DNA from 3 places in the Glutamicibacter sp. genome. Region 2 is predicted to be linked to each of the others. Evidence: riboswitches for the same ligand, from Rfam matches in the RefSeq annotation. Region 2 holds a riboswitch; each other region holds the start of a gene.
What was found. A riboswitch is a leader RNA that binds a small molecule or an ion and turns the genes downstream of it on or off. The one in region 2 is predicted to bind S-adenosylmethionine.

Region 1 (3,375 bases), on a different contig from region 2:
CTCCCGACCTCCGGGGCATCTCCGCCGGGCAAGAACAAGTCGCTCGTGGAGGTGAACGCGGCGAATCGTTCCTTGTTATCCAAGGTCTGTTCACGGAACGTCTCATCAATGACAAAGCCGCGTGAGGCGATCTGGGTCGCCGGCCGCAGAACCTGCTTCAGATTCTGCGAACCCCAATTATCCAGTGCGCGCTGCCACGTGGCCAAGGTCCCGGGCACGCCCACGGCCACGCCACTGGTGACCAGTTCCGGGGTGAAGTTGTACGGCTCGCCGGTTTGAGGATCGATGAATGCATCATGCGCAATGCCTGCCGGTGCGGTTTCGCGGCCGTCGATGGTGCTGACCTTGCCCGACTTCGCATCGTAGTAGAGGAAGTATCCGCCACCGCCAATGCCTGCGCTATATGGTTCGGTGACGCCGAGTGCTGCTGCGGTTGCCACGGCCGCATCGACGGCGTTGCCTCCCTTGCGCAGGACTTCGATGCCGGCAGCGGTGGCCTCCGGGTCTACCGAAGAGACTGCGCCACCAGTTCCGACAGCAGTCGGGTCCTTCTGGGTGTGTCGTGGTTCCGCGCTCGCCGGGAAGGCCGAGAAAGCTCCCAGGCCCAAGGCAAGGGCGGCCGCGCAGGCAACTGACCTTAAACGTGCTCGTGACATACTTTGATCTCCTCTGGAGGTGGGGATGAAGTATGCGCAAATTTACGGGAGCGGGAACTCGCCGCACGGTTGTGACACGCGGCACTATGGGTTTGCGCGGCAATTTCGCCCTGGTCGCGCGAATATTCTTGGTTATGACGCTTTAAAGCAGCGGGCAGGCACCACGGCCTTGATCGCCGCGAATGCCTGCCCGCTGGAACCCGATTCCGAATGGGCTACTTGTTCAGGTTGTCCTTGATGACTTTGCCCAAGGAGGCTGGGGTGCGGCCGATCAGCTTGGCCAGCTCCCCGGAGTTCACCTCCAGCGCTCCTTCTCGAATGCGCATGTCGGTATCGACGAGGATGTGCGCGAATGGTCCGGGGACGCCAGCATCAGCGTAGATCTTTTCCAGCTGTTCGGGATCCATCTCCTGGTAGGCGATGTCCTGGCCGGCGGCGGCGCCAACAGCGCCAGCAAGCTGGGCGAGGGTGAATGGCTTGTCGCTGCCCAGCTCGTAGATATTGCCGTTCTGGTCCTCATCGGAAAGCAGCACGGCCGCAGCGGCCTCCGCATAATCGGCACGGGCGGCAGCGCTGATTTTGCCCTCGCCCGCTGCACCGAGCACCATGCCGCTGTTGAGGTAGCCCATCAGCTGGTCGGTGTAGTTCTCGATGTACCACCCATTGCGCAACAGCACGTAGTCGATGCCGGATCCGGCAAGCAGGCGCTCGGTGGCGATGTGCTCGTCGGCGAGCTTCATGCCGCCGGTCAGGGCGTTGGCAATGGAGGTGTAGGCGATCAGCGAGACATCCATGTGCTTGGCTGCGTTGATGACGTTCTCGTGCTGGGCGACGCGCTGGCCTACTTTGCTGGCCGAGATCAGCAGCAGCTTGTCTACGCCTTCGAGTGCGGACACCAGAGTTGGCTGGGCGTTGTAATCGGCAACGCGGGTTTCCAAGCCTTTGCCCGCCAGCGGTTCCAGCTTCTGCTCGGAGCGGCCAATGGCGACCAGGTCAGCGGCATTCGCCCCACGAGCCAGCAATGCGTCGATGACTAGATTTCCAAGCTGTCCGGTGGCACCGGTAATTGCGATCTTCATGAGGTCCTCTCGTTGGTCTGCAATCCACTACAACCATCGAAGGCATCGCCGAATTCCCCACCCATGATTGCTGGGGAAAGTCAGCGAGCGGGGGCAGAACTCCAAAGGTTCCGTCATAGAAGGGAAAAGTAGCGAAATATGTCAGATTGCTACGTGGATTGTTGCGCGATTTCCATGTGGAACCGGCCGGACTATGACTTGATGACGCCGATTGAAGTAACGCTTGCCGGCCTGCGGGCATGGACTACAGACTTGAATTGTTCGGCTCGTACAACCGAACACACACCATCCAGAGCGACTGAGAGATCTGGCTCAACGACGTCGCAGCAACCACCCGAAAGGGAGCGGTGCTACAGCCAGGACCGATGGAGTACTTTCACTTCGCGACGGAAAATCTGTGGATCACAGATGATTCTCGCGAGGTACGCTCCGCACAACCACGCACCAAGGGAGCGATGATGATTCGTCTTGAAAACGTAACGACCGCTTTTGGCAAGAGCAAAGATCAATTCACAGCCGTCAAGGATGTCTCACTGGAAATCCAGGCCGGAACCATCCACGGAATTATCGGATTTTCCGGTGCCGGCAAATCAACGCTGTTGCGCAATATCAATTTGCTGCAGCGTCCCACGTCGGGCCAGGTCATCGTGGACGGCGTCGAGCTGACCGGGCTCAGTGAAGGAGACCTGCGAAAGCAGCGCCACGAAATCGGGATGATTTTCCAGCACTTCAACCTGCTTAACAATCGCACCGCGCAACAGAATGTCGAGCTGAATCTGAAGTTCGCCGGTGTTCCGAAAAAGCAACGCCGTGAACGCGCGCTGGAAGCGCTGTCCATTGTAGACCTCGCTGACAAGGCCACCGCCTATCCTGGACAGCTTTCGGGCGGCCAGAAACAGCGCATCGCCATTGCCCGCGCGCTGGTCACCGAACCCAAGGTCCTGCTGTGCGATGAGCCAACCAGTGCCGTGGATCCAAGAACGACAACCTCGGTGCTGCAGTACCTCAGCGACATCAACGCCAGCCTTGGCATCACCACCGTCATCGTCACCCACGAGATGAACGTCATTAAAGCCATTGCCGACAAGGTTTCGGTCATGGAAGACGGAGCGGTAGTCGAAGAGTTCGCCTTGAGCTCGCTGCAAGAACCAAGCTTTGAACCGACGACGCCAATCGGCCGCTACCTGATCAGTGACGAAATCACGCTGACCCGCCAGCCCAAGCAGGCCCAAGCCCTCGCTGCCACCGTAGCCCGCGTATAGAGAACCTGGATTACCAATGAACTTCACGACAGTAGTGCTAGCCACGAGCAACGGCAGCGCAGCAGCTTTCAACCTTGACCGCATCATCGAACTTGCCCCGGAAATCTGGGTGGCCATGGCGCAGACCTTTGCGATGCTGCTGGTCTCCATCCCGATCGCGATTCTCCTGGGAACCCCGCTGGGTATTTGGCTGTACTCAATGTCTCCCAACGGTTTGCGCCCACGTCCGCGACTGCACCGAATCGTTGACGGGCTGGTCAATACGATCCGTTCCTTCCCATTCCTCATACTGCTGATCGCCATCATCCCGTTCACCCGATTTGTTGTGGGAACCACCATCGGCACCGCGGCGGTTATCGTGCCGCTGACCATCAATGC
Region 2 (3,375 bases):
GCGGCCATCGGCATGCTGGAGGTTCTGCAGCTTGATGTCATCTTCGCTCAGACCCGCGGAGTCCAGAGCCTGGAGCAGGAAGAAGTATGGATCGGTGCCCTTGGTGGCGGCCACGGTTTTGCCAGCCAGATCTTCAACGGACTCGATCTTCGAACCCTTGTCCACTACCAGGGCGGCCCATTCCGGCTGCGAGTACAGGGCGACGGTCTTGATCGGTGCATCGTTCGAACGGTTCAGCAGCGCTGCGGAGCCAGCTGTGGATCCGACATCGATCGCTCCTGCGCGAAGAGCCTCATTGGCCTTGTTGGAACCTGCGGACTGGATCCACTCGACATCAACGCCCTGTTCCTTGGCGGCCGCATCCAGCCATCCCTTTTCCTTGAGCACCAGGCTCAGCGGGTTGTACGTGGCAAAGTCGATCGACAGGGTCTGATCACCGGAGGCGGCCGTAGCGTTTTCGCCAGCGCAGCCGGTCAGGGCAACCGCGCCAACGAGCAAGGCGGCGGTGGACAGTGCAGTGCGGCGGGTGAAGCGGTGCAAGAGCATGGAAGATCCTAGAATTGTGCGTGCAAGCGGATGGGTAATTGGGCAAAGGCAATGGATCACTGAGGACCCAAGGCGTTCCCTAGATCAATGGTTGGTCGGGTCGACGCCGAGCAGGCGCAGCAGGTGCTGGCGATCTGCAACGAACTTCTCGTCGGTATGCCGGCGTGGATGCCCAGCGGGAATGGCCAGATCTTCGATGACGCCCGCTGCGCCGTTCTCAGCGCTTCGTCCCAGAACGATCACGCGGTCAGCCAAGGTCAAGGCCTCGTCCACATCATGGGTCACCATGAGTACCGTGGTGGGGAACGATGCGTGAATCGAGAGCAGCAGGTCCTGCATCTTCAAGCGGGTCAGGGCATCGAGCGCGCCGAAGGGCTCATCGAGAAGCAATACACCCGGGCGGCGGGCCAGTGCGCGAGCCAGCGAAACACGCTGGGCCATGCCTCCGGAGATCTCGCGCGGGCGCAGGCTGGCTGCATGGCTTAGCCCGGTCAGTTCGATCAATTCATCGATCAGCGCGTCACCGGAGCGCTTATCGGTTCCCGGCGCCAGGCCCAGTGAAATGTTCTGGCGAACCGAACGCCATGGCAGCAGCCGGGGCTCCTGGAAAGCAACGGCGCATAGCTCGTTGATGCCGTTGACCTCGCTGGCGCCGGTGCGGATGGCACCGGTAGAGGGGTGGTCCAAGCCCGAGACTGAACGCAGCAGCGTGGATTTTCCGCAGCCGCTGGCTCCAAGAATTGCCACAACTTGGCCCGCTGGAATTCGCAGGTTGATATCGGCTAGGACGGTGCGGCTTTCCTTCTTGGTGGTGAAGGTCCGGGACACGTTGCTGAACTGCACGTCCAGGGCACTTGAAGCTGAGGCGGCTGAAGCTGCCTCGGGCGCTGCAATGGTAAGAGCCATGTTCATCTCCATCGGTCCTGGCGGTAGCACCGGCCTGCGGAGCAAGAGCTCCGAAGGTGGTTGCTGCGGCGTCAAAGAGCCAGATCTCTCGGCCGCTCGGGATGGTTACTCATCTATTACAACGAGTCGAACGATTTGAACGCAAATCTCGCGTAATATGAAAAAATCTTCGACAACTACGTCACATTGCCCAGAAATTTCGTTATTTATTTTATTGAAGGTCGGTTTGGTCGACATTAGGCAAAACTTTGCAACTCATCTTCGGCAGGACGGGGGGTAGGCTGTGAAATTTGAGGATGGGCCCTTCGGGTTCTGAGGCGAAATGTGACTTCGTGGCTTGGAAACACCGGAATATTACCGTTACAAATGAATCACGACCCATCCAGAGCGGCTGAGAGATCTGGCTCCACGACGCCGCAGCAACCACCCGAAGAGCGGGACGGTGCTACCGCCAGGACCGATGGAAAGAATTGAGAACCCTGATGCCTATTGGTGAATCGCACAATGCCCTCGGGCTGGACTTCAATCAGCTCAGTGACCCTTCGCAGGTCACCGCGCTGGACCTGGACAAGTTTGAAGAACAGCTGCCGACTAGGCAATTGCTGAAAATCACCCCCGGACCAAGCGCGGACGAGCAGTACGACCGGCTGGCCGAAATCTTCCGCCCCGTTTTTGCGCAGATCGCCGCGACCGCCAAGGACCGCGACCTTAACCGCGTGCTTCCATTCGAGCAGGTAGGCCTGCTGAATCGCGAGCGTTTCGGCGCGCTGCGCCTTTCCGTTGCCGACGGGGGCTATGGTGCACGGCTGGTGGATGTCTTCCGCTTGCTCATCGAGCTTTCCGAGGCGGACTCCCACGTAGGCCAGCTGTGGCGCGCGCATATCGCATTCGTTGAGAACGTCTTGGCGCTGGATGACGAAGAACTGCGCAAGAAGTGGGTCGCTCGCATCGCTGCCGGGCAGATTATCGGCAACGCCTACACCGAACGCGGCGGCAACGCCCTGGGCACCTTGAACACCAAGGCCAGCGTCTTGGATGGACGCTGGGTGATCGACGGCGAAAAGTACTACTGCACCGGCACCATTTTCGCCGACTGGACCACCGTTGCAGTGGCCCACCCGGAGCTCGCCGGCCGCCAGATCGCTGTGGTCTCCACCCAGCGCAGCGGCGTCAAGATCCTCGACGACTGGGATGGATTCGGCCAAGGGCTCACCGGAACCGGTACCACCGAATTCCACCAGGTCCCGGTGGATTGCTTCATGCCGCAGCAGACCAATGACTCCGAAGCGGCGATCTTCCAGCTGGTGCTCATGGCCGTGCAGGCCGGCATCGCCCGCGCCGCACTGAACGACCTGCGCAGCGCGGTGCAGGCGCGCACGCGCATCTTCACCACCGGAACTGGGGTGCCGGTATACCAGGAACCCCAGGTCCTCCAGCTGGTGGGCGAAGTTTCCGCGGAGTCCTTCGCGGCCGATTCCGTGGTGATCGGCGCAGTCCTTGAAGTTGAAGCCGCCTTGGGCGATCCGGGACTGAACGACGAGGAACGCTACGCAGTATGCGAGCTGGCCGCCAACCGCGCGCAAACCGTGGTGCAGCCACTGGTCATCGGCGTGACCAGCAAGCTCTTCGACGCACTGGGCGCCTCTTCCACCAGAAGCGGCTGCAACCTGGACCGGCACTGGCGCAATGCGCGCACCATCGCCACGCATAACCCGGCGATCTACAAGGCGCGCATCGTCGGGGACTACGAGATCAATGGGGTCCAGCCGCAACGGCTGTCCGTCACCGGCGAAGACTCGACCCAGCGGGCCTGAGGGCCTGCGACGCAAACCAGCAACTTTTCACGATTACCGACCTATGGGGGCAAAGCCATGAGCGAGAACAAGCGCGAAATCCTATTCAACGCATTCGACATGAACTGCG
Region 3 (3,375 bases), on a different contig from region 2:
TAAGAACGCCGAAAAGTATCGAAGCCCACCAGCTGATACTGCGCAGTTGATCTTGCGCAGCGGTTGGTTCGCCTGTCCTCACGCCTCTCCCATCACTCATCGTTCCGAGCGCCCGGAACAACGCATCGTTCCTAGAATACGCGGTTTATCTCCCCGCAGACGAACGCGCAGCCGCACTGCGCATGCCGCGCCCTGGCAGCAGGCGCATGGGATTGGCGTTATGCGAGGATCAGCGTCCAGGTAACCACAGCTACCTCATCAGAATCGTTTTCCCAGCTATGCGGTTCACGCCCCGGGAAAGTTATCGTATCGCCTGCTTCGAGTTCTATGCGCTGATCAGGCAATACCAGGATGAATTTTCCAGCGATCACGTGGAGCACTTCCAGCTCGCAATCCACCGAATACAGTTCTGCTTCACCGGTGCCTTTGGGCGCAATCTCAGCACGAATCATTTGCACCCGCTTTTCACTACGCGGCGTGACCAACTGCTCCGTGATGCCGTCACCACCCAGGGAGACACGGGGAGCCTGCTCCAGTCGGACCAGTTTCGTTTCTGGAACCTCGAAGAGGGTACCGACCTCCATGCCCAGCACTTCGCACAACCGCAAAAGGGTCGAAACCGAAGGGCTGGTCAGGTCGCGCTCGACACGTGAGAGGAAACCTTTGGTCAGTCCAGATAGCTCGGCGACCTGGTCAATGGTCATACGCTGGGTCTGGCGCACCCCGCGCAGCCTCGCGCCGATGTTGATCGCAGCACCGGTTGGTTCAACTGGCAAGGTTTTCATCGTTTGGCTCCATCGACGTTTTTTGCAGCAGCAACAACTGCAACCACTTTGGCTTCAAGGCCTGCGGGGCAAGTTTACCAATGGTAAACACACGGCGCCCCTACCGCGGACCCACCACGGTCACTAGACTCTGTCCATGGACAGCACCAAGGACAAGCTCTGCGGGTACCTGAACGACGCACGCGAGAATGCGATCTTCAAGGCAGAAGGCCTCGCCGAGCACCTGGCCCGCACCCCGCTCACCCCTACTGGCACCCATATTCTGGGTGTACTGCACCATCTGGCGATCAATGAATACGAATATTTCGGCACCTGCCTCAAGCGCAAGGCCGATGACCGCTACGTTCGCGAGTTCATAGCACCGCATGATCCCGACGCGGATTTCCTTCCGCCAGCAGACATGCGTGCCCAACAGCTGATCGGCCTCTATCGGAAAGCCATCGCCTTCGCGGATGCGGCCATCAGCACCCTGCCCCTGGACTGCCCCGTGGAGGTGCCGTGGTGGGGGCCAGCCGGGAATACCACCTTGGATCACCTGCTCATCCATGCGCTCGCCGAGACCTCCAGGCATGCAGGGCATTTGGATATTATTCGCGAGCAGCTCGATGGCCGCGCTGGCTGGACCGCGCAACTGGATTTGCTGCCCGACTACACCGCTGGGCAATGGGCCGAACAACGCGAGAAGCTGCAGCAACTGGCCAATGCCTTTGCCCCGGGCAGCTGACCCGCAGTCATATTACGCATTGGGACTTCACCGGGCCCGACCGGCGGCGGTACCATCGGAAATGTTGCTTCACGAGACGCGGCGCCAAGCTCCGACTGGCCGCGCACCAACCCCAAGTTCATGGGTGGTTCGGATGAGGAAGCGGTCCGCGCATCAACAGGTGCACGGGCAAGAGCTCGCAAGAGAGTTGACCTCCCATGGCATATCCGATTCTGCCCGTCATCGACCGCCAGACCGGCCAGGTGCAGTTCAAGGCCGAAGGCCGCTGGCGCACCCGCTACGTTGCAGATCCACTCAGGCTTGAACGGCTCATTGCTCGTTGTGCCCGCCGTCCGACCTTCGATCCGGCCACTTCTGAATTGCTGCTGGTGGTGCCGGTAGCCGGAGATCCTGCGGGCAAGCGATTTGCTTTTAGTCTTGCCAAATTCCCAAGTGCAGGAGCCCTGACTAAACTGGGTAGTTGATCCGATCCACGGGTTTCATTGGGAAACTCCACGTTCCAGGAGAGTCATCTTCGCGATGTCACAGCACTCAGCAACCGAACCTACCAAAGCGCAGATCCAGCGATGGCGCAAGTATCTCGCTGATGAAGTCGCCGAAGGCTCCATCTACCGGGCCCTGGCGGAAAAGAAAAGCGGGCAGGAACGGCAAATCCTGCTGGGCCTGGCAGAGGCGGAAGCGCGCCACGAATCCCACTGGCGCGTCCTGCTCGGCGAACATGTCAAGGAAGTCCGCCCGTCGCTGCGGCGCACGATGCTGCGTTTCCTGGCATTGCATTTCGGTTCGGTCTTCGTCCTGGCTATGACCCAGCGCTCCGAGAGCAGTTCGCCCTACCGCGACGACAAGGACGCCACCGCGCAGATGGCGGCCGACGAACAGGTCCACGAAGAAGTCGTGCGCGCACTAGCTACAGCAGGCCGGGCGCGCCTTTCGGGCAACTTCCGTGCTGCGGTCTTCGGCGCCAACGACGGGCTGGTTTCCAATCTGGCGCTGATCATGGGTATCGGCGCGACCGGTGTTTCAGCGACTTTCGTGCTGTTCTCCGGTGTTGCCGGATTGCTGGCCGGTGCACTGTCAATGGCAGCTGGCGAATATGTTTCGGTGCGTTCCCAGCGCGAGCTGCTGACCGCTTCACGTCCAACCCAGGTCACGCTGACCGCGGCCCCGAACCTTGATCTGGACGCCAACGAGCTGCTGCTGATCTATAAGGCCCGCGGCATGAGCGATGAAGATGCCGAGCACCGGGCCGCAGAACGCATGGGCCTGTTCACCTGCGATTGCAACCCCGACTTCTCGTTGAACCCCGAAGGCCGCGGCGAAGAACTTGAGAAGGAGCACCAGGAACTGGGGTCGGCCACCGGCGCGGCGGCCACCTCGTTCATCCTCTTCGCTTCCGGCGCTGTGGTGCCGATCCTGCCATATGTCCTTGGCCTGTCCGGCATGACCGCGATCATCGTCTCGGTAGTCCTGGTGGGCTTGGCCCTGATGATCACCGGCGGGATCGTGGGCCTGCTCTCCGGGGCCTCCCCACTCAAACGCGGCCTGCGCCAGCTAGCCATCGGCTGGGGCGCAGCGGCCATAACCTACTGCTTGGGCCTGATCTTCGACGTCAGCATCAGCTAGTCGGCCGGTACGAACCGAATGCCGGTACAGCTTTGACTGTACCGGCATTTTCCATGCCGTGATCTAGCTGTCCTCCGGCCGCCGAGTACGCCGGCGCAGGGTTTCCATGGACTGGATGAACGCCATCGCTTCTTCGGCGGTTTCCACCAGAGCAATCTTCTGCTCCATGACACGTTCCTTGGCCAAGGCCTGAAGCAGCGGCCAAGCAGGCAGATCCCTGGTCCAATAGTCCTTGCCAACCAG

Region 1: another riboswitch for S-adenosylmethionine. It lies ahead of ACRDT3_RS14210 (methionine ABC transporter ATP-binding protein); the one in region 2 lies ahead of ACRDT3_RS15980 (ABC transporter ATP-binding protein).
Region 3: another riboswitch for S-adenosylmethionine. It lies ahead of ACRDT3_RS11020 (hypothetical protein); the one in region 2 lies ahead of ACRDT3_RS15980 (ABC transporter ATP-binding protein).

What each region holds. Positions count from the first base shown of each region.
Region 1 covers NZ_JBOGEG010000026.1:51,415-54,789, reverse strand. Annotated here, with positions in the region: gene ggt (gamma-glutamyltransferase) at 1-656, opposite strand, end outside; gene ACRDT3_RS14215 (NAD(P)H-binding protein) at 872-1,735, opposite strand; SAM riboswitch class I at 2,018-2,107, shown strand; gene ACRDT3_RS14210 (methionine ABC transporter ATP-binding protein) at 2,191-2,997, shown strand; gene ACRDT3_RS14205 (methionine ABC transporter permease) at 3,014-3,375, shown strand, end outside.
Region 2 covers NZ_JBOGEG010000035.1:34,191-37,565, forward strand. Annotated here, with positions in the region: gene ACRDT3_RS15975 (aliphatic sulfonate ABC transporter substrate-binding protein) at 1-546, opposite strand, end outside; gene ACRDT3_RS15980 (ABC transporter ATP-binding protein) at 631-1,452, opposite strand; SAM riboswitch class I at 1,458-1,560, opposite strand; SAM riboswitch class I at 1,828-1,919, shown strand; gene ACRDT3_RS15985 (acyl-CoA dehydrogenase family protein) at 1,935-3,266, shown strand; gene ACRDT3_RS15990 (LLM class flavin-dependent oxidoreductase) at 3,324-3,375, shown strand, end outside.
Region 3 covers NZ_JBOGEG010000016.1:54,015-57,389, forward strand. Annotated here, with positions in the region: gene ACRDT3_RS11005 (hypothetical protein) at 1-82, opposite strand, end outside; gene ACRDT3_RS11010 (helix-turn-helix domain-containing protein) at 219-785, opposite strand; gene ACRDT3_RS11015 (DinB family protein) at 922-1,509, shown strand; SAM riboswitch class IV at 1,577-1,690, shown strand; gene ACRDT3_RS11020 (hypothetical protein) at 1,707-1,973, shown strand; gene ACRDT3_RS11025 (VIT1/CCC1 transporter family protein) at 2,029-3,132, shown strand; gene ACRDT3_RS11030 (LOG family protein) at 3,196-3,375, opposite strand, start outside.